DNA from 3 places in the Marinobacter lacisalsi genome. Region 3 is predicted to be linked to each of the others. Evidence: predicted binding sites of a transcription regulator. Region 3 holds the regulator's gene; each other region holds the start of a gene.
The links. The regulator FliA, encoded in region 3, starts transcription of late flagellar genes. The targets are predictions, from matches to a motif close to CTAAAGTTTNNNNNNNNNNNGCCGNTAA.

Region 1 (5,573 bases), on a different contig from region 3:
AATGGATCATGGCCTCCAATTCCCTCTGCCTGATGCGTCGCCCCCGCTTCGAAACCTGGTTCATGGAGGGCACCCTGGTGCCCGGCTACCATTACGTCGAACTGAAGGATGATCACTCCGACCTGGAACAGAAGATCGATTACTATCGACGCTACCCGGACCAGGCTGAAGCCATTATCAACAACGCCCAGCGCCATGCCGCCCGTTTCAGGGATCAGCGCCGGGAAGATCTGGTTGGCCTGCTGGTGATGGAGCGTTATTTCCAGCTCAGTGGCCAGAAAGGCCCCGTTCGGATGCCCTTGGGTATCTGAACACGCCCCCGCATCGTCACCTCCCCGCGAGCCGATGCAAGTCGTGCAACTGCAGCCCCGGACATCGGCCGGAACAACTGGTATGATCCTCAATATCAGCACGTCAGATAAGCCGAACTCACGTCATGACCAAGCCCTCGAGCCCTCCCAGTGCCGATCTCAGTTACCAGGCCATCGCCACGGTCCTCAATAGCCTGGATGCCCTGGTCTACGTGGCGGACATGGATACCCACGAACTGATCTTCTTCAACGATTACGGCAGAAAAGCCTGGGGCTCACCGGACGCCGGGAAATGCTGGCAGGTCCTGCAGAACGATCAGGGTGGCCCCTGCTCTTTCTGTACCAACCCGCAACTGGTGGACGAGCACGGCGAGCCCACCGGCCCGCTGGTCTGGGAGTTCCAGAACACGGCCAACCAACGCTGGTATCAGTGCCGCGACCAGGCCATTCGGTGGATTGACGGCCGCCTGGTACGCATGGAGATAGCCACCGACATCACCGAACGCAAGCATATGGAACAGGCGCTGACAGAAGCCAAGTCCAGGGCCGAGAGGCTGGCCTATACCGACGAGCTGACCGGCCTCAATAACCGCAGGGCCTTTTTCGCCCTGGCAACACAGAGCATCCATCAGTCCATACGTGCTGGTGATCCGGTCGCGCTCATCATGTTCGACCTGGACCACTTCAAACAGGTCAATGACCGCTGGGGGCACGCTTCGGGCGATACCGTCCTGCGGGGACTGGCGGCTACGGCCCTCAGAACAGTCAGGGACGCCGACATCCTGGCCCGACTCGGTGGCGAGGAATTTGCCGTCCTGTTGCCCGCCACCAATCTGGCACAAGCCCGCTACCTGGCGCAGCGACTGCAAGCGGCTTTCTCAAGTCAGGTTTTCGCGGTCACCGACGGAGCCGTGAGCTGCACAGCCAGCTTCGGCATCACCGCGGACGCGGGACCCGACATTGTTCTGGATGCTCTGCTGAAGCAGGCAGACAAGGCCCTGTTCCGGGCCAAGGAAGCCGGCCGCAACCAGGTGGCCAGCCGCCACTGACTCTCCGCCAACACATTGATTTCGCCGACCCACAGGACTATCCAATGGATCAGGAACGCACCCACACCGTCGACATCCACTATTGCACCGGCTGCCGCTGGCTGCTGCGCTCGGCCTGGATGGCCCAGGAGTTGCTGACGACGTTCGAGGATGACATTGGCGAGCTGACCCTGCACCCGGGCAGCGGGGGCATTTTCGAGGTTCATGTAGACGGGCAGCGAATCTGGTCCCGCAAGGAGATGGGCGGCTTCCCGGAGATCACCCGGCTCAAGCAGCTGGTGCGGGACAGGGTGTCACCGGAGCGGTCACTGGGGCACAGCGACCACAAGGACCGGAGCGAGTAGCATTATCACCTCTCACAAGTTGTTATCCTTTGACACAAAAAGCGACAAAGTGACGCCACGCAACTAGTTCTAAAACTAAAGTAATTGCCTATACTGCCGACAACAATGATAACAAATTCTGTAAAATGTCCGGAGTAAGGTATGGCTATCGGCAAGTTGTTGGGATTCAGAACCAAGGTCGGCCTCCCCTTTGTTATCACTGCATTGGCAGTCATCATTCTCGGCATTCTCAGCGTAATCACCGCCCGTAACCTGGTTTCTGGCACTGACTTTGTCGCCGACCATCTGATGCCGGCCTCCAGTGAAATTCTCAACGGGGATCGTGACCTCTACCAGGCCCTGGTTGCACAGAACGGCTACATCCGCGCCAGGGAAACCAACTCTTCCGCCGACGAACAATTGGCAGCGTTCCACGACAATGCCGACCAGGCCCGAAACCGGATCCACTCCGCCGCACAGCGACTGACCGGGACCGACTTCAGCAAGGAAATGGAGGGCTTCGACGCCGCCTTCGAGCAATGGCGCACGTCAGCCGAAACCGCGCTGGAAAGGGCCCGTATCGGCGACACCTACGGCGCCAGGGAAATCATCAGGACTGAGACCGACGAGCTGTTCGAGACCGTCAGAGGCTACTTCGACCGTACCGGCCAGGTGGCCGACAGGCTGGCGAGCGAACAGGCCGCCGCCTCTTCCGCGGAAGGCTCGCAGGCCATCACCATCACGGTAATCGTTACCGCAGCTTCCCTGATTATCGCACTGCTGGTGTTCGTTTCCGCCCTGAAAATGATTGTGGCCTCCATCCGCACCCTGCGGGACCAGCTGGATAACATCGCCCAGGGCGAGGGCGACCTGACCCAGCGGGTGCCGGTCGAAAACAACGACGACCTGGGTCAGCTGGCCGAATCGTTCAATGCCGTACTGGCGAACCTGCAGGGCATGATCCGCACCATCCAGGAACTGTCCGGAAACCTGGCGGAAGGCGCCCGGGACCTGGAGAAGTCTGCCTCTGAAAACCGTCAGGGCGTATCCAGCCAGACCGAATCCATCACCATGGTGGCCACCGCTATCAACGAGATGCAGAGTGCCATCGAGGAAGTCGCCGGCAACGCCTCCCGCGCGGCCGAAGTCACCCGGAACGCCCAGGGCAACGCCAACAAGGGTGCCGACATCGTTCAGCAGTCCGCCAGCCAGGTGCGCCGACTGTCACAACAGATCACCAAGGCAGTGGAGGTCATCCGCAAGCTGTCCACGGATTCCGACAACATCACCTCGGTACTCGATGTGATCCGGGGTATTGCTGAACAGACCAACCTGCTGGCGCTGAATGCCGCCATCGAAGCGGCCCGGGCCGGTGAACAGGGCAGGGGTTTCGCGGTGGTGGCCGACGAGGTACGCACCCTGGCCCAGCGTACCCAGCAGTCCACGGAAAACATTCAGGACATGATCACCACCCTGCAATCCGGCGTGTCGGACATCGTGTCGGTGATGGAAACCGGCAGCGAGCAGGCCAGCTCCACGGAGGCCCTGGCCTCCGATGCGGAAGGCGAACTGGCCTCGATTCTGGAGGCCATGAATGATATCAGCGACGTGAACTCCAGTGTGGCCTCTGCCACCGAGGAGCAAACCCAGGTCATCGACGAGATCAACCGCAGCATTACCCAGATCAATGATCTGGCCAACGAAAGCGACCAGCGTTCAGCGGACCTCAATACCATCAGCGAGTCCATGGCCGGGTATGCCAGCAGCCTGAAAGAACAGGCCGGGCGCTTCAAGGTCTGATCGGCAGTCGACAGTGGCCGCCCCGGACGAACGCCGGAGCGGCCACGTTATCGGGCGTCTGCCTCAGCCGTTGATGAACACCGGCCCGAAGCCGACGTTCCAGAGAAGCACGGAACCCACCCTGGTGGATACCAGAATGACCAGAGCCACCGTCAGCAACGCGCCGGCATACATGATGGCCCGCTCCCTGGGAATGTCCATCACGATCGGCAGGCCGTCATACATCAGGTAGGCTCCGTAGACCGCGGCGGCAAGAAACACCATCGCATTGAACCAGGGCACGGGATAAAGCAAAGCAAACCCCGCCAGGAACAGTGGTGTGCAGGAGTAGGCGGCCAGGGCAATGCCGTTGGACGCGTCCGGCTCTTCCCGCGCGCCGTAAGTCCGGGCCATCCAGTTAACGGCATAGCCCAGGGCAAACACGCCAACCAGCATGGCGAGGTAGGTCAGTACGCTCAGTTGCAGCGCGCTGCCAGGGGCCAGTTTGATCAGCGGCTGATCCGTACCCACGGTCCAGCCAAAGTGGGCGGTGGAAATGTAGGCGCAGACCGGGCCGATCAGGGCCAGAATCAGCACATAGGCTACGTAGAGCCGGGCAGGTTTTTCGTGCTCCCGGCGAATGTCAGCCCACTCCGAATCCGGGTGGGTGAAAAGACCGAACACATGATTCAATAGCATGATCCAGGGCCTCCGATTGGTCTTGTTGTTTGGCTGGCGGACGGTCTCCGGCAATGCCGAAGGTTTTCCAGCCTTGTTGCCGATGCCAATCACCAGCAACTGACCAATTTACGAACAGCCCGGCGAAACTGCTCACTGTCGCCTGGAATCCTGCCGGGACAGCGTTGTCCCTGGATAGTATGGAAGAGTCCACAGACATACCCGCGAGGTACGCCGTCCGATGATCACCGCGCGGGAGTCTTGCCCTCGGAACGATGACTGAAGATACGGGAGCTGAGCTCCTTGTAGCGTTTGACGATGCCCTCAATCCGGTCGAGGCTGTCGCAGGTAGCGGACGGGTTGTCGTCCGAAAAGCGAGCGCCGTAGATGCGGCGGCCTGCTGTATCGCGGATATTGGAGATGGTGGCGGTGGCCTTCTCTACCACGAAATCACCGGTCTCGGTGCTCAGGCGCAGGCTCATCTGGAAGCGGTCACCGTGCTCCAGGGGTACATCTCCGGTAAACGCCACGCCCCGGTTGCTGAAATCCAGCACCCTTACAGTCAGCCAGTCCCTGCCGATGATTCCGCGCTTGATGCCAACCCTGGCGGTCACGCGAATAGACGGTAATCGCTGACGACTGCGACGCTCTTGCATACCTACACCCCTGCACAGCATTTGTCGTTATTATGGGACTTTTGGTCCAAGGGTCTCAATCTAGCAGAGACCGGTATTCAAATAATCCGTCAATAACGGATACACGTCACGATTCACGAAAGTCACCTTGCCCATTCACCACAGAACAACAGGTTATCCCCTGTCCCGGTTCTGCAAAACAACAGGCGACAAGACAAAACTGAAACGTTACAATTCTTCCCTTCTCACTTTGTTCGCTTCCTTACCAACTCACTCGGGCGAATCATTCCTTGTGGATGACGTCATCAGCAGGCGATGAGGTTCCATGGCCAGAAGTACCATAAAGGATGTCGCCCGGGAGGCCGGGGTTTCCGTCGGCAGCGTATCCCGCGTGCTCAATGGTCTGCCGGTGAGCCCCCGCCTGCGGCAGAAGGTGGAGGAAGCCAGGTCCCTGTTGCAGTACGAGCCCAACAGTCTGGCCCGCAGCATGCGCACCAACTCCACCGGCGCCGTGGGTTTTTTCGTGCCGGATGTGGCCAATCCCCTGTACGGCGCCATCATCAATAGCCTGGACCGACGCCTTAACGCCCGCGGGCTGATGTTGCTGCTGGCCAGTGGCCGGGGGCGTATGGCCCGGGATGTGGTGGCGGAATTCCGGCGCCGACAGGTGGATGGCCTGATCTTCGTGCCCGACAGTGAGGACGACGCGGATTTGATGCACGACCTGGAGAGGTTCAGCGCCCCCACCGTTATCCAGAGCGTGGAATTCCCCAGCCGGTTCTACGGCGTACGTGTCGG
Region 2 (5,573 bases), on a different contig from region 3:
CGAAGATACGGACGAACAGCAAAAGCTGTTTGGCGAGATGACACGGAACTGCATCCAGTGCCACAGCACCTACGTTTCCGACCGTTTCCCGGGCGTTCAAGCCATTAAAGACTGAGCGGGATCAGCCCACCAGGTCCATACCGGGCCTGCCATACCAGTACCCGTTGCAGGGCGGTGCCTCTACCAGTTGCAGCGGGTCGGTGGCCGGCACTATACCCTGGCGTACCTGATCAAAGCGCTGCACCACCTCATCCATACCCTGGTGTTCCGGGCTCAGGCGCACCGTGCCTACCCCCATACGCGCCATATCCGGTAACTCCCGCATCAGGTCATAACGGGAACCTGACAGGGTCGAGGTCCCGTTGAGCCGGAACAGCTCCTGGCTTTCACGGGAGCGCAGCTCCATACCATCCGGATGCTCCAGGCAGCGGAACTCACAGTTATCCTTGGGCAGGTTGTAATGGCGGGCGGTAAAGCAGCGGGAAGACCAGGCCAGGGGCAGGAACCCCCAGGAAAACACCTCTGCGGGCAGGTCCAGCCCTTCGGCTTCCAACTCCCTGATGAGCTGTTCAAGGGTTTCCTTGCCCAGTTCAACCGGCAGATTCCAGCCTTGCAGCCCTTGGCGGGCCAGGATTTTCAGGGTGGCCGTATTGTAGATATTCATGGAGGGGCCGGTGATAAACGGAAGGTCATTCCGGATGGCCATCTGCAGGGCACTCTGGTCGTTGGCTTCCACCAGGAACTCGTCCTGCTCGCAGAACCGGCGCAGGCGACGCAGATCCGCTTCTGATTCGATCAGTGTGAGGGTGGAGAGCACCACATCCTTGCCGCAGGCCTTCAGGTCCCGGGCCAGGTCCAGCCAGTCATCCGGTTTCAGCTCCCGCCGGCGAGAGCACACCACCTCGCCCAGATAAATGGTATCCACCGGCCATTCGGCTGCCTTCGCATAGAAATCAAAAACACTTTGTTTGGACCAGAACCACAGGATGGGGCCCAGAGATAATTTCATCATGATCTCAGCACCTTATTTCCACTTGCGATGGTAAGCGCCCAATGTGGTGAGCCCACCTTCGGACAACCCGGCGAGGGTGGATTGCCAGGCTGGGTCGACGGCGAATTCCGGCCCCCTTTCCAACCGCTCCAGCGCCTGGCGCCAGGTGCGGGCCACATCGGCGATATACGACGGGCTGCGCTGGCGGCCTTCGATCTTGACGGCGCTGATGCCCAGGGCTTTGAGTTCCGGCAGCAAATCCAGGGTGTTCAGGCTGACCGGCTCCTCAATGGCATGGTAGATGTCGCCTTCCACGTCGAACCGGCCCTTGCACAGCGTTGGATAACCGGCCGACTCGCCCCGGGCGTAACGGTCGATCAGCACATCGTTGAGGCGGGATTCCAGGCTGCCATCGCCGGTTTCCTCCCATCGCACGGCCTTGGCCGGCGAGCAGGCGCCCTTGCTGTTGGGGGACTCGTCGGTGAGATACGACGACAGGTAACACCGGCCTTCGGCCATGATGCAGAGGCTGCCGAAGGCAAATACCTCCAGCTCCACCGGGCTGTGTTTTGCCACACCTTTGACCTGATCGAGGGAAAGCACACGGGGTAACACCGCCCGGCGAATATCGAAGTTGTCCTTGTAGAACCGGAGCGCCTCATAACTGGTGGCCGAGCCCTGTACGGACAGGTGCCGGGGCAGGTCCGGGTAGCGATTGGCGGCATAATCCAGCAGCCCCATATCGGCCAGTATAACGGCATCCACCCCCAGGCTGGCGGCACGATCAACCGCGGACGTCCACGTCTGCCAACCCTGGGGCTGGGGATAGGTATTGATGGCACAGAACACCCGGGTGCCTTTGGCGTGGGCATACGCAATGCCCTCGGAAGCCCGTTTGTCATTGAAGTTGAGGCCGGCAAACTGACGGGCGTTGGTGCTGTCCCGAAAACCGAGATAGACGGCATCGGCACCATTATCTACAGCCGCTTTGAGGGCGGGCAGACTGCCGGCGGGGCAGACAAGTTCCATGGTGTTCTCCGGAAACTGAATATTTCCGGAGACCCTATCCTTTCCGCATGGGCGACGCCTTGACCGTTATCAGCACAGCGGTGAGGGGCTACGGATTACCCATATGGTAGTACCCTACGGGTTATCCCCTATCAGGAATTTTTATCTTTATATTCAAAGATATAACAAGGCGTTACACATCCTTTCATTCAGAAACTACCTCTTCGTTTACCCCATGGTGCCGATACCAACCCCTGGCACCCTCACCCACAATGGCGGCAAGACTTAAGGAAGGGGCAGTCTCATGAACGTCATCAATAACCTATCCATGCGCGGCAAGCTGATCACCCTGGTGTTGCCGGCGCTTCTTGTCATCATTTTCTTTGCCATTATCAGCATTACTGAAGATGCCGCCGAGTACCGGAACATGAGCCAGTTAAAGGCCATGGTGAAGCTGGCCGAAATCGGTGATCCCCTGGTGGAAGCCCTGCAGAAAGAACGAGGCCGCTCGGCTGTGATGCTGGCTGCCGAGCCGGGGTCCGAAGCCGAGCAGCAAGCCAGACGAATACTGGGGAACCAGCGTCAGCAGGCCAACAGCGCCCTGTCTGACTATCGTTCAGAAGTCCAGGCACTGCGGGCTGAGACGGATCTTGATGACATCGTTACCGGGAGTATTGAACGCCTGGATACTGAGCTGAACCGCCTGAACGCCCTCCGGCAGGACGTTGACCGTCGGGACCTGAACGGCGCCGAGGCCGGCAAGCGTTATACCGGACTGATCACCGAGATCATCGACAGGGTCCCCCTGCTGGTCCGTCGCTCCACAGATGCCGCGCTCACCCGCGAGATCAATGCCTACTACGCCCTGGCGCAAACCTCCGAAATGGCCGGCAGAGAGCGTGCCGCTGGCGCTGCGTTGATCCGCTCCGGTAATTTCGACCTTCCCGCCGTGGGCCGGGCTGCGGCATTGAAAGGTCAACAGGACGCCTGGTACCGCAATGCCGTTGACATGCTCGCCTCTGACGACCCTCTGCACCGCAGGCTGGGCGGATTTGTGGCTGGCACTGAAGTGCAGGCACTCCAGGCGCAACGGGAGACTTTGCTGAGCAGTGCTTCCGGTATGTATGCACTGGACGCGAACGAATGGTTTGAAACGTCCACCCGGGCCATCGAGGCACTGAACATTATTCGCCAGGAAACGCTGTCCCGGGTTGAGATCGCGGCTGCGAAGGCTGTTGGTCGGGCAAGAGACGATCTGATCAGTGCGTTGGTGATCGCCGGGGCCGCCATCCTCTTCGTGATCGCTCTGATGTCTCTCATCATCCACGCCATTCACCGGCAGGTGAACGAATTGCTGACCGGCGTTCAGTACGCCATGGATGAAAAGGACCTGACCCGGGAGATTCCGGTATCCAGCAAGGACGAAACCGGCACCATTGCCAAGGCCATCAACACACTGTTCAGCCGCTTCGGAGAGGCTCTGGCGCAGATCGACAGGGCCAGTGTGCAACTGGCCACCGCCACCGAAGAGACCAGTTCCACCGCCAACCAGAACACCAAGCAGGTGAAAGACCAGCAGCAACAGATCGAGCAGGTTGCGGCCGCCACCGAGGAAATGTCCTCCACATCGGAGGAAATCTCCCGCAACACCCAGCAGGTGGCGGAAGCGTCTGGCAGCGCCATGGAAAAGAGCCGCAACGGTGAGCAGGTACTGCACGCCAGTGTGCGCCAGATCCGCGATCTGGCCGGCTCGGTGCAGGAAGTAAACCAGGTGATCGAGGAACTGGAAAACCGCAGCAGCACCATCAGCGACGTGGTAGATGTCATCCGCAAAGTGGCAGACCAGACCAACCTGCTGGCCCTCAACGCCGCCATCGAAGCCGCCCGGGCCGGCGAGCATGGCCGTGGCTTTGCTGTGGTGGCCGATGAAGTCCGAACCCTCGCTCAACAGACCCATGAGTCCACCACGCAGATCGAGGAAATCATCAACGGATTCAGAGACATTACCGACAGCGCCAGCCGTTCCATAAGCGCCAGTCACAAGCTGGCGAATCAGACCAGCGAGCAGGCATCAGAGATGGAACAGACCTTTGCCGATATCCTTCTGGATGTGAACGGCATTTCCGATATGGCAACACAAATAGCCACGGCGTCAGAGCAACAGGTTTCGGTCACCCGCGAACTGGCCGGCAATATGGAGAGCATCAGCGAGTCCGCCATCCTGACCCTCACCGGATCACAGGAGATCACCCAGGTCACCACCGAGCAGGCCCGCCTGGCCCGGGCACTGCAGGACCTGGCCAATGAGTTCAGGGTGACCACCGCCTGAACTGACAGGAAAAAGGGGACCCTCAGGTCCCCTTTCTGTTCTCAGGCGGTCCAGTGGTCGTCCGAAAACGCCATTACACTGCCCTTGCCACTTTCAATGTCCTTCAGCAGCCAGTCAGTCTCCGGCAACAGCTTCTCGAAATAGAAGCGCGCCGAGATCAGCTTGCTTTCCAGCAGCGGCGTATTGCCGGTACCTTTGTCCAGCCCCAGCTGGGCAGCAGCGGCCATACGGGACCAGAGATAGCCAATCACCGTCAGTGCCATCAATCGCAGGTAGGGTGTTGCGGCTGCGCCGGCCTGCTCTGGGTCCTTCGGGGCATGACTGGCCAGCCACATGGTCGCCGTTTCGAGACGTCTGATGGCGGCCTTGAGCTCTTCCCGGTGAGGCGCGTCCGGATTGTCCTTCAGGTAGCCAGTCAACTCTGCGAACAGGCTACGAACCAGGGCTCCGCCCTTGAGACCAAGCTTTCGCCCCACCAGATCCATGGCCTGGATGCCATTGGTGCCTTCGTAGATTCTGGCAATCCGACCGTCCCGGACCAGTTGTTCCAGCGGCCAGTCGGTGGTAAAGCCCGAGCCCCCCAGTACCTGGAGCCCGGTGTTGGCGTTGTTGAACCCCTCATCAGTGAGGAAGGACTTGACCACAGGGGTCAGCAACTGGACGAGGTTATCGGCGGTTTCCCGGACGCTCTCGTCACCATGGGCCACCGACAGGTCAAGCTGGTGACCGGTAAACAGTGCCATGGCCCTCATGCCCTCGTTAAGGACTTTCTGGCGCATCAGCATCCGGCGCACATCCGGGTGCACGATGATCGGGTCAGCGGGGCCTTCAGGGTTTTTCGGACCACTCAGGGAGCGGCTCTGCAGCCGCTCCCGGGCGAAACCAAGGCTTTCCTGGTATGCCATTTCCGCCAGGCCGAGCCCCTGCATACCGACCATCAGCCGGGCTTCGTTCATCATGGTGAACATGGCTCGCATGCCGTCGTTCGGCTCGCCCACCAGCCAGCCTCTGGCACCTTCGAAGTTCATCACACAGGTGGCCGAGCCCTTGATACCCATCTTGTGTTCCAGGCCTCCACAGAACGCCGGGTTACGCTCACCACTGTCGGGGAGGAACTTGGGCACCACAAACAGCGAAATGCCCTTGGTGGTATCCGGGGCGCCCGGCAGTTTCGCCAGCACCAGATGGACAATGTTGTCCACCAGGTCGTGCTCGCCGCCGGTAATCCAGATCTTGGTGCCCTCT
Region 3 (5,573 bases):
AAACAAGAACCTCTATGAGCAGACCACATCCGGTTCAGGTTATCGCAGTCACCGGTGGCAAGGGTGGCGTGGGCAAAAGCAACGTCTCGGTGAATCTCGGGATCGCCCTGTCACAGATGGGCCGCCGTGTTGTCCTGCTGGATGCGGACCTGGGGCTGGCCAACATCGATGTGCTACTTGGCATCACCGCCAGCCACAATCTTTCCGACGTGTTGTCCGGGGAATGCGATCTCCGTGATGTACTGATCAATGGCCCGGGCGGCATCAAGATTGTCCCCGCCTCCTCCGGCACCCAGCGCATGACCCAGCTGTCACCCATGGAGCATGCGGGCCTGATCAACGCCTTCAGCGAGCTGGGTGATCAGATCGACGTGCTGATTGTGGATACCGCTGCCGGCATTTCCGAAGGCGTGGTCAGTTTCCTGCGAGCCTCCCAGGAACTGTTGCTGGTTGTCTGTGACGAACCGACCTCCATCACCGACGCCTACGCCCTGATCAAGCTGATGAACCGCGACTATGGCGTCAACCGCTTCCGTATCCTTGCCAATCAGGTCCGCAACGAACAGGAAGGCAAACATCTGTTCGGTAAACTGACCCGGGTCACCGAGCGCTTCCTGGATGTTGCACTACAATATGTAGGCATGGTTCCTTACGATGAGGCAGTGCGCAAGGCGGTTCAGCGGCAGCGCGCCGTGCTGGACGCCTACCCCAGGGCAAAGGCCTCGCTGGCCATCAAGGCGCTGGCGGAACAGGTCGACAGCTGGCCGCTACCTTCATCCCCCCGGGGGCATCTGGAGTTCTTCGTGGAGCGCCTGGTAAGCACAAACGCCTGATCCAATCCTGTTGTATGGGTTAACCGGATACATGACATTGGCCAGAAGTCTCGGAATCTATCATCAAACCGGTCGGCGCGATGCCCATCAACTGGTGGAGCAGCATGCGCCGCTGGTCAAGAAAATCGCCCTGCACCTGATGGCCCGGCTACCGGACTCGGTACAGCTCGAGGACCTGATGCAGGCTGGCATGATGGGCCTGCTCGAAGCCGCCGCCAAGTACCAGTCGGACCGGGGCGCCTCCTTTGAGACCTATGCCGGCATCCGCATTCGCGGTGCTATTGTCGATGAAATCCGCAAGGGTGACTGGGTACCGCGTTCCGTCCATCGCAATGCCCGCCGGGTGTCCGCCGCCATCAAGATGGTGGAGGACCGGGAAGGTCGGGAAGCCCTGGATCACGAGGTGGCGGACGAGCTGGGAATGACGTTGTCCGCTTACCATGCCTGCCTCAGTGATGCCAATTCCGGACGACTTTTTTCCCTGGATGAACTCAATGAATCCGGAGACCTGCCGATACACGAACAGGAAGCTTCGGATAATCCCCTGGACGAGGTTTCGGGTGCCGCTTTCCGGCGTAATCTGGCAGCCGCCATCGAGGAACTGCCGGAGCGTGAGAAGCTGGTCCTCGGCCTGTATTACCAGGAAGAGCTGAACCTGAAGGAGATTGGCGCGGTACTGGGCGTCAGTGAGAGCCGGGTCAGCCAGATCCACAGCCAGGCCGCGTTGCGGTTGCGGGGGCGCCTTTCAGAATGGCAGGCATCTGACGCCGGAACACAGTAGCGTGCCCCTTAACAGGTTGCTGAACGACTGAGCAAGCTGACGGCACAAGCCGCAGAGCGGAATGTCGCGCGATAACACATTGAAACGGTAAGCAACGCTGAGGCTGCTAGAATGACGCCATCAGCCGGGAAACCGGCGGCGGTAAAGCGGTGTCATCCGTGTTTTCCAGGTCCGTGACGATTCGGGCCCGGCCATTATTCCAGCGACGACCAACTGGAGGTCCCATTGGACAAGAACATGAAAATTCTCATTGTGGACGATTTCTCCACAATGCGGCGGATTATCAAGAACCTGCTGCGTGACCTCGGGTTTACCAATACCGATGAGGCGGATGACGGTAATACGGCGCTGCCCATGCTTCGTTCCGGAAAGTACGACTTTCTGGTGACGGACTGGAACATGCCAGGCATGTCCGGGTTCGATCTCCTCAAGGAAGTTCGCGCCGACGAACAGCTCAAGGACCTGCCGATCCTGATGGTGACTGCGGAAGCCAAGCGCGACCAGATCGTCGCGGCTGCCCAGGCTGGGGTAAACGGTTATGTCGTCAAACCGTTCACGGCCGCTGTACTCAAGGAGAAGATCGAAAAGATCTTCGAGCGTATTGAGTAGAGCGCCAGAAGCGCTTTGAAACCTGAACAGACAGTCTGGATGTGCTCCCATGAGCGAAGACAAACAAAACGGCTCCCACCTGGATCCTGAAACCACCAGCCAGCTGAAAGAGCAGGCCAATGAGTTGGCGAAACAGGTCAATGCCGGTGATTATGCCAGGGCGATGTCCCTGATCAACGACCTGAGCGAAGTGAGGGACCAGAGTCTCTATCGTGAAGTGGGTCGCCTGACGCGCAGCCTTCACGAGGCCATTCGCAATTTCCAGATCCAGCCCCAGAACCCGGAGCAGCAGGAAGCCCTGTCAAAGATGTCCGACGCGTCGGACCGGCTTCAGTACGTGGTGGAAATGACCAGCAATGCCGCCAACCGGACCATGGATCTGGTGGAGGATGCCATGCCCCGGGCCAATGCCATGTGCGAGCAGGCCAAAGCACTACGGGATGACTGGCAGCGCCTGCGCCGGCGGGAAATGGCACCATCCGAGTTCCGTGAACTCTATGTTCGTATTGACCGTTTCTTCGAGAGTCTCTCGGACGATGCGGAAAAAATGTACCACGACCTGTCGGAAATCCTGCTGGCCCAGGACTTCCAGGATCTGACCGGCCAGGTGATCCAGAAGGTGACGGCGCTGGTCAAGGAAGTGGAAGAAAACCTGTTGGGCCTGGTGGTCATGGCCAGCCATGTGGACCAGTTGACCGGAACCGTCCACGACCTGAAGGAAAAGGAAGCCTCAATCAAGGGGGAAGGCCCCCAGATGCGCGCCGCAGAGCGGTCTGACGTTGTGTCCGGACAGGACGACGTTGACGACCTGCTGTCCAGTCTCGGCTTTTAAGTGAGGTGAATGCATGGCATTCGATGCAGATGAAGAAATTCTCCAGGACTTCCTGATTGAGGCGGGCGAAATACTCGAGCAGCTTTCGGAGCAGCTGGTGGACCTGGAACGGCACCCGGACGACAGTGATCTGCTCAATGCCATTTTCCGTGGTTTCCATACCGTCAAGGGCGGCGCCGGCTTCCTGCAGTTGGAGGCACTGGTCAATTGCTGCCATTCCGCGGAGAACGTGTTCGACACCCTGCGCAATCACAAGCGCTCGGTGACGCCGGAACTGATGGATGTGGTGCTTGAGACACTGGATCACGTCAATACCATGTTTGACCAGGTCCGCAACCGTGAAGAGCCGCAGTTTGCGCCAGAGTCCCTTATAGAGACCCTGGATGAGTATGCCCTTCCCGAGGGCGAGGCGCCCGCGAAAGAGGCCGGACCGAAGAGCGATGCCGGTCAGGTGGAGGGCGCCGGCGTGGTGGCCGGAGAGGATCCCGGTGATATCACCGACGAAGAATTTGAACAACTGCTGGACGCCCTGGACGATGGCAAGCAGAGCGGCGACAAGAGCGCGACACCGGGGGATGGCCAGGCCGCCAGCGCAGAAGAAAAAAGCAGTGACAGCGACGACATCAGTGATGACGAATTCGAGGCTCTGCTGGATCAGCTCCATGGCAAGGGCCGTTTCTCCGGTGAGGTAGCCGCCACGGACGTGCCAGACCCCGACAGCAATGAGGGCAAGGCTGAATCCGACAGCAAGGACGACAAGTCAGGCGGTGGTGACAGTGACCTGATCACCGACGACGAGTTCGAACAGCTGTTGGATGAGCTCCACGGCAAGGGCAAGAAGCCGGCCCCGTCGTCGGCGCCTGAGGCCGCCGACAAGCCTGCGGATAAAAAGCCGGAGCCGGAAAAGAAACCTGAGCCCGCGCCGAAAAAGCCAGAACCTGCGCCGAAAAAGGCGGACCAGGCGGCCAGGGCGGAAGCCAGCAAGCCTTCAGCACCCGCCCGGGAAAACCAGCCCCCGGCCGAGACCTCGGTACGGGTGGACACCAAGCGCCTGGACGACATCATGAATATGGTGGGCGAGCTGGTGCTGGTGCGTAATCGCCTGCAGCGCCTCGGTAATGAAAGCGAAGACAGCGAGATGCACAAGGCGGTGTCCAACCTCGACGTAGTGACCACCGATCTCCAGTCGGCTGTCATGGCCACCCGCATGCAGCCCATCAAGAAGGTGTTTGGCCGTTTCCCGCGGGTGGTTCGTGACCTGGCCCGTAACCTGAAGAAGGAAATCGGCCTGGTCATGCACGGCGAGGACACAGACCTGGACAAGAACCTGGTGGAAGCCCTGGCGGATCCGCTGGTGCATCTGGTGCGCAACTCCGTGGACCATGGTATCGAAGCGCCGGACATCCGCGAGAAGGCTGGCAAGCCCCGGCAGGGTACGGTGACCCTGTCCGCCGAGCAGGAGGGGGATCATATCCTGCTGTCCATTGAGGACGACGGTGGCGGTATGGATCCGAACAAGCTGCGTCAGAAAGCCGTCGACAAGGGCATCTATGATCAGGATGCTGCCGATCGGCTCACCGAAACCGAATGCTACAACCTGATCTTTGCCGCCGGCTTCTCCACCAAGGACCAGATTTCCGACGTGTCCGGCCGCGGCGTCGGCATGGATGTGGTCAAGACCAAGATCGGCCAGCTCAATGGCCAGATCGAAGTCCGGTCCAAGCTGGGCCAGGGTACCTCCATCCGTATCAAGGTGCCGCTGACACTGGCGATCATGCCGACCCTGATGATCCAGCTGGGCCATCAGTCGTTCGCGCTGCCGCTGGTGAACGTGGTGGAGATCTTCCACCTGGATCTGAGCAAGAAGAACATTGTCGACGGTCGCGAGTGCATCGTGGTGCGGGACAAGGTGTTCCCACTGTTCCATATCAAGCGCTGGCTGGTGCCATCGGATACCGGTACCGCAGAGCCCGACAATGCCCATGTGGTCATCGTGGCCATGGGCACCAAACAGGTCGGTTTTGTGGTGGATCAACTGGTTGGCCAGGAAGAGGTGGTCATCAAGCCCCTCGGCCGGGCCCTGCAGGGCACCCCGGGTATGGCGGGTGCCACTATTACTGGCGACGGGCGCATCGCACTGATCATTGATGTGCCCAGTCTGCTGCACCATTACGGCTGATGGTGCGGAACACCAATAGGGGGAGTGAATGACGGTTTCTGTCCTGGTCGTTGATGATTCCGGTTTTTTCCGCAAGCGACTGACGGAAATCCTCAATGCGTCCGGCAATATCCGTGTTGTGGGCGCCGCCAGTAATGGCAAGGAGGGGGTGGAGCTGGCGGAAAAGCTGCGGCCGGACGTGATCACCATGGACTACGAAATGCCGGTGATGAATGGCATTGCGGCGGTCAAGGAAATCATGAAGCGCTGCCCGGCCCCGGTGCTCATGTTCTCCTCGCTGACCTACGAAGGCGCCCGGGTCACCCTGGACGCGCTGGAGGCCGGTGCCGTCGACTTCCT

Region 1: a site for FliA is predicted at 1,780-1,807, ahead of ACFOZ5_RS11965 (methyl-accepting chemotaxis protein). Genes of this name have one in related genera too.
Region 2: a site for FliA is predicted at 2,220-2,247, ahead of ACFOZ5_RS09295 (methyl-accepting chemotaxis protein). Genes of this name have one in related genera too.

What each region holds. Positions count from the first base shown of each region.
Region 1 is NZ_JBHSDI010000015.1:72,390-77,962, forward strand. Features, by position in the region: gene ACFOZ5_RS11950 (glycosyl transferase family 90) at 1-311, shown strand, start outside; gene ACFOZ5_RS11955 (sensor domain-containing diguanylate cyclase) at 437-1,360, shown strand; gene ACFOZ5_RS11960 (SelT/SelW/SelH family protein) at 1,405-1,704, shown strand; gene ACFOZ5_RS11965 (methyl-accepting chemotaxis protein) at 1,846-3,483, shown strand; gene ACFOZ5_RS11970 (Yip1 family protein) at 3,547-4,161, opposite strand; gene ACFOZ5_RS11975 (PilZ domain-containing protein) at 4,386-4,796, opposite strand; gene ACFOZ5_RS11980 (LacI family DNA-binding transcriptional regulator) at 5,101-5,573, shown strand, end outside.
Region 2 is NZ_JBHSDI010000012.1:170,251-175,823, forward strand. Features, by position in the region: gene ACFOZ5_RS09280 (cytochrome c) at 1-115, shown strand, start outside; gene ACFOZ5_RS09285 (U32 family peptidase) at 122-1,012, opposite strand; gene ubiU (ubiquinone anaerobic biosynthesis protein UbiU) at 1,025-2,020, opposite strand; gene ACFOZ5_RS09295 (methyl-accepting chemotaxis protein) at 2,304-4,328, shown strand; gene ACFOZ5_RS09300 (acyl-CoA dehydrogenase C-terminal domain-containing protein) at 4,370-5,573, opposite strand, start outside.
Region 3 is NZ_JBHSDI010000010.1:13,523-19,095, forward strand. Features, by position in the region: gene ACFOZ5_RS05950 (MinD/ParA family protein) at 15-833, shown strand; gene ACFOZ5_RS05955 (RNA polymerase sigma factor FliA) at 865-1,614, shown strand; gene cheY (chemotaxis response regulator CheY) at 1,840-2,223, shown strand; gene ACFOZ5_RS05965 (protein phosphatase CheZ) at 2,273-3,055, shown strand; gene ACFOZ5_RS05970 (chemotaxis protein CheA) at 3,069-5,234, shown strand; gene ACFOZ5_RS05975 (protein-glutamate methylesterase/protein-glutamine glutaminase) at 5,263-5,573, shown strand, end outside.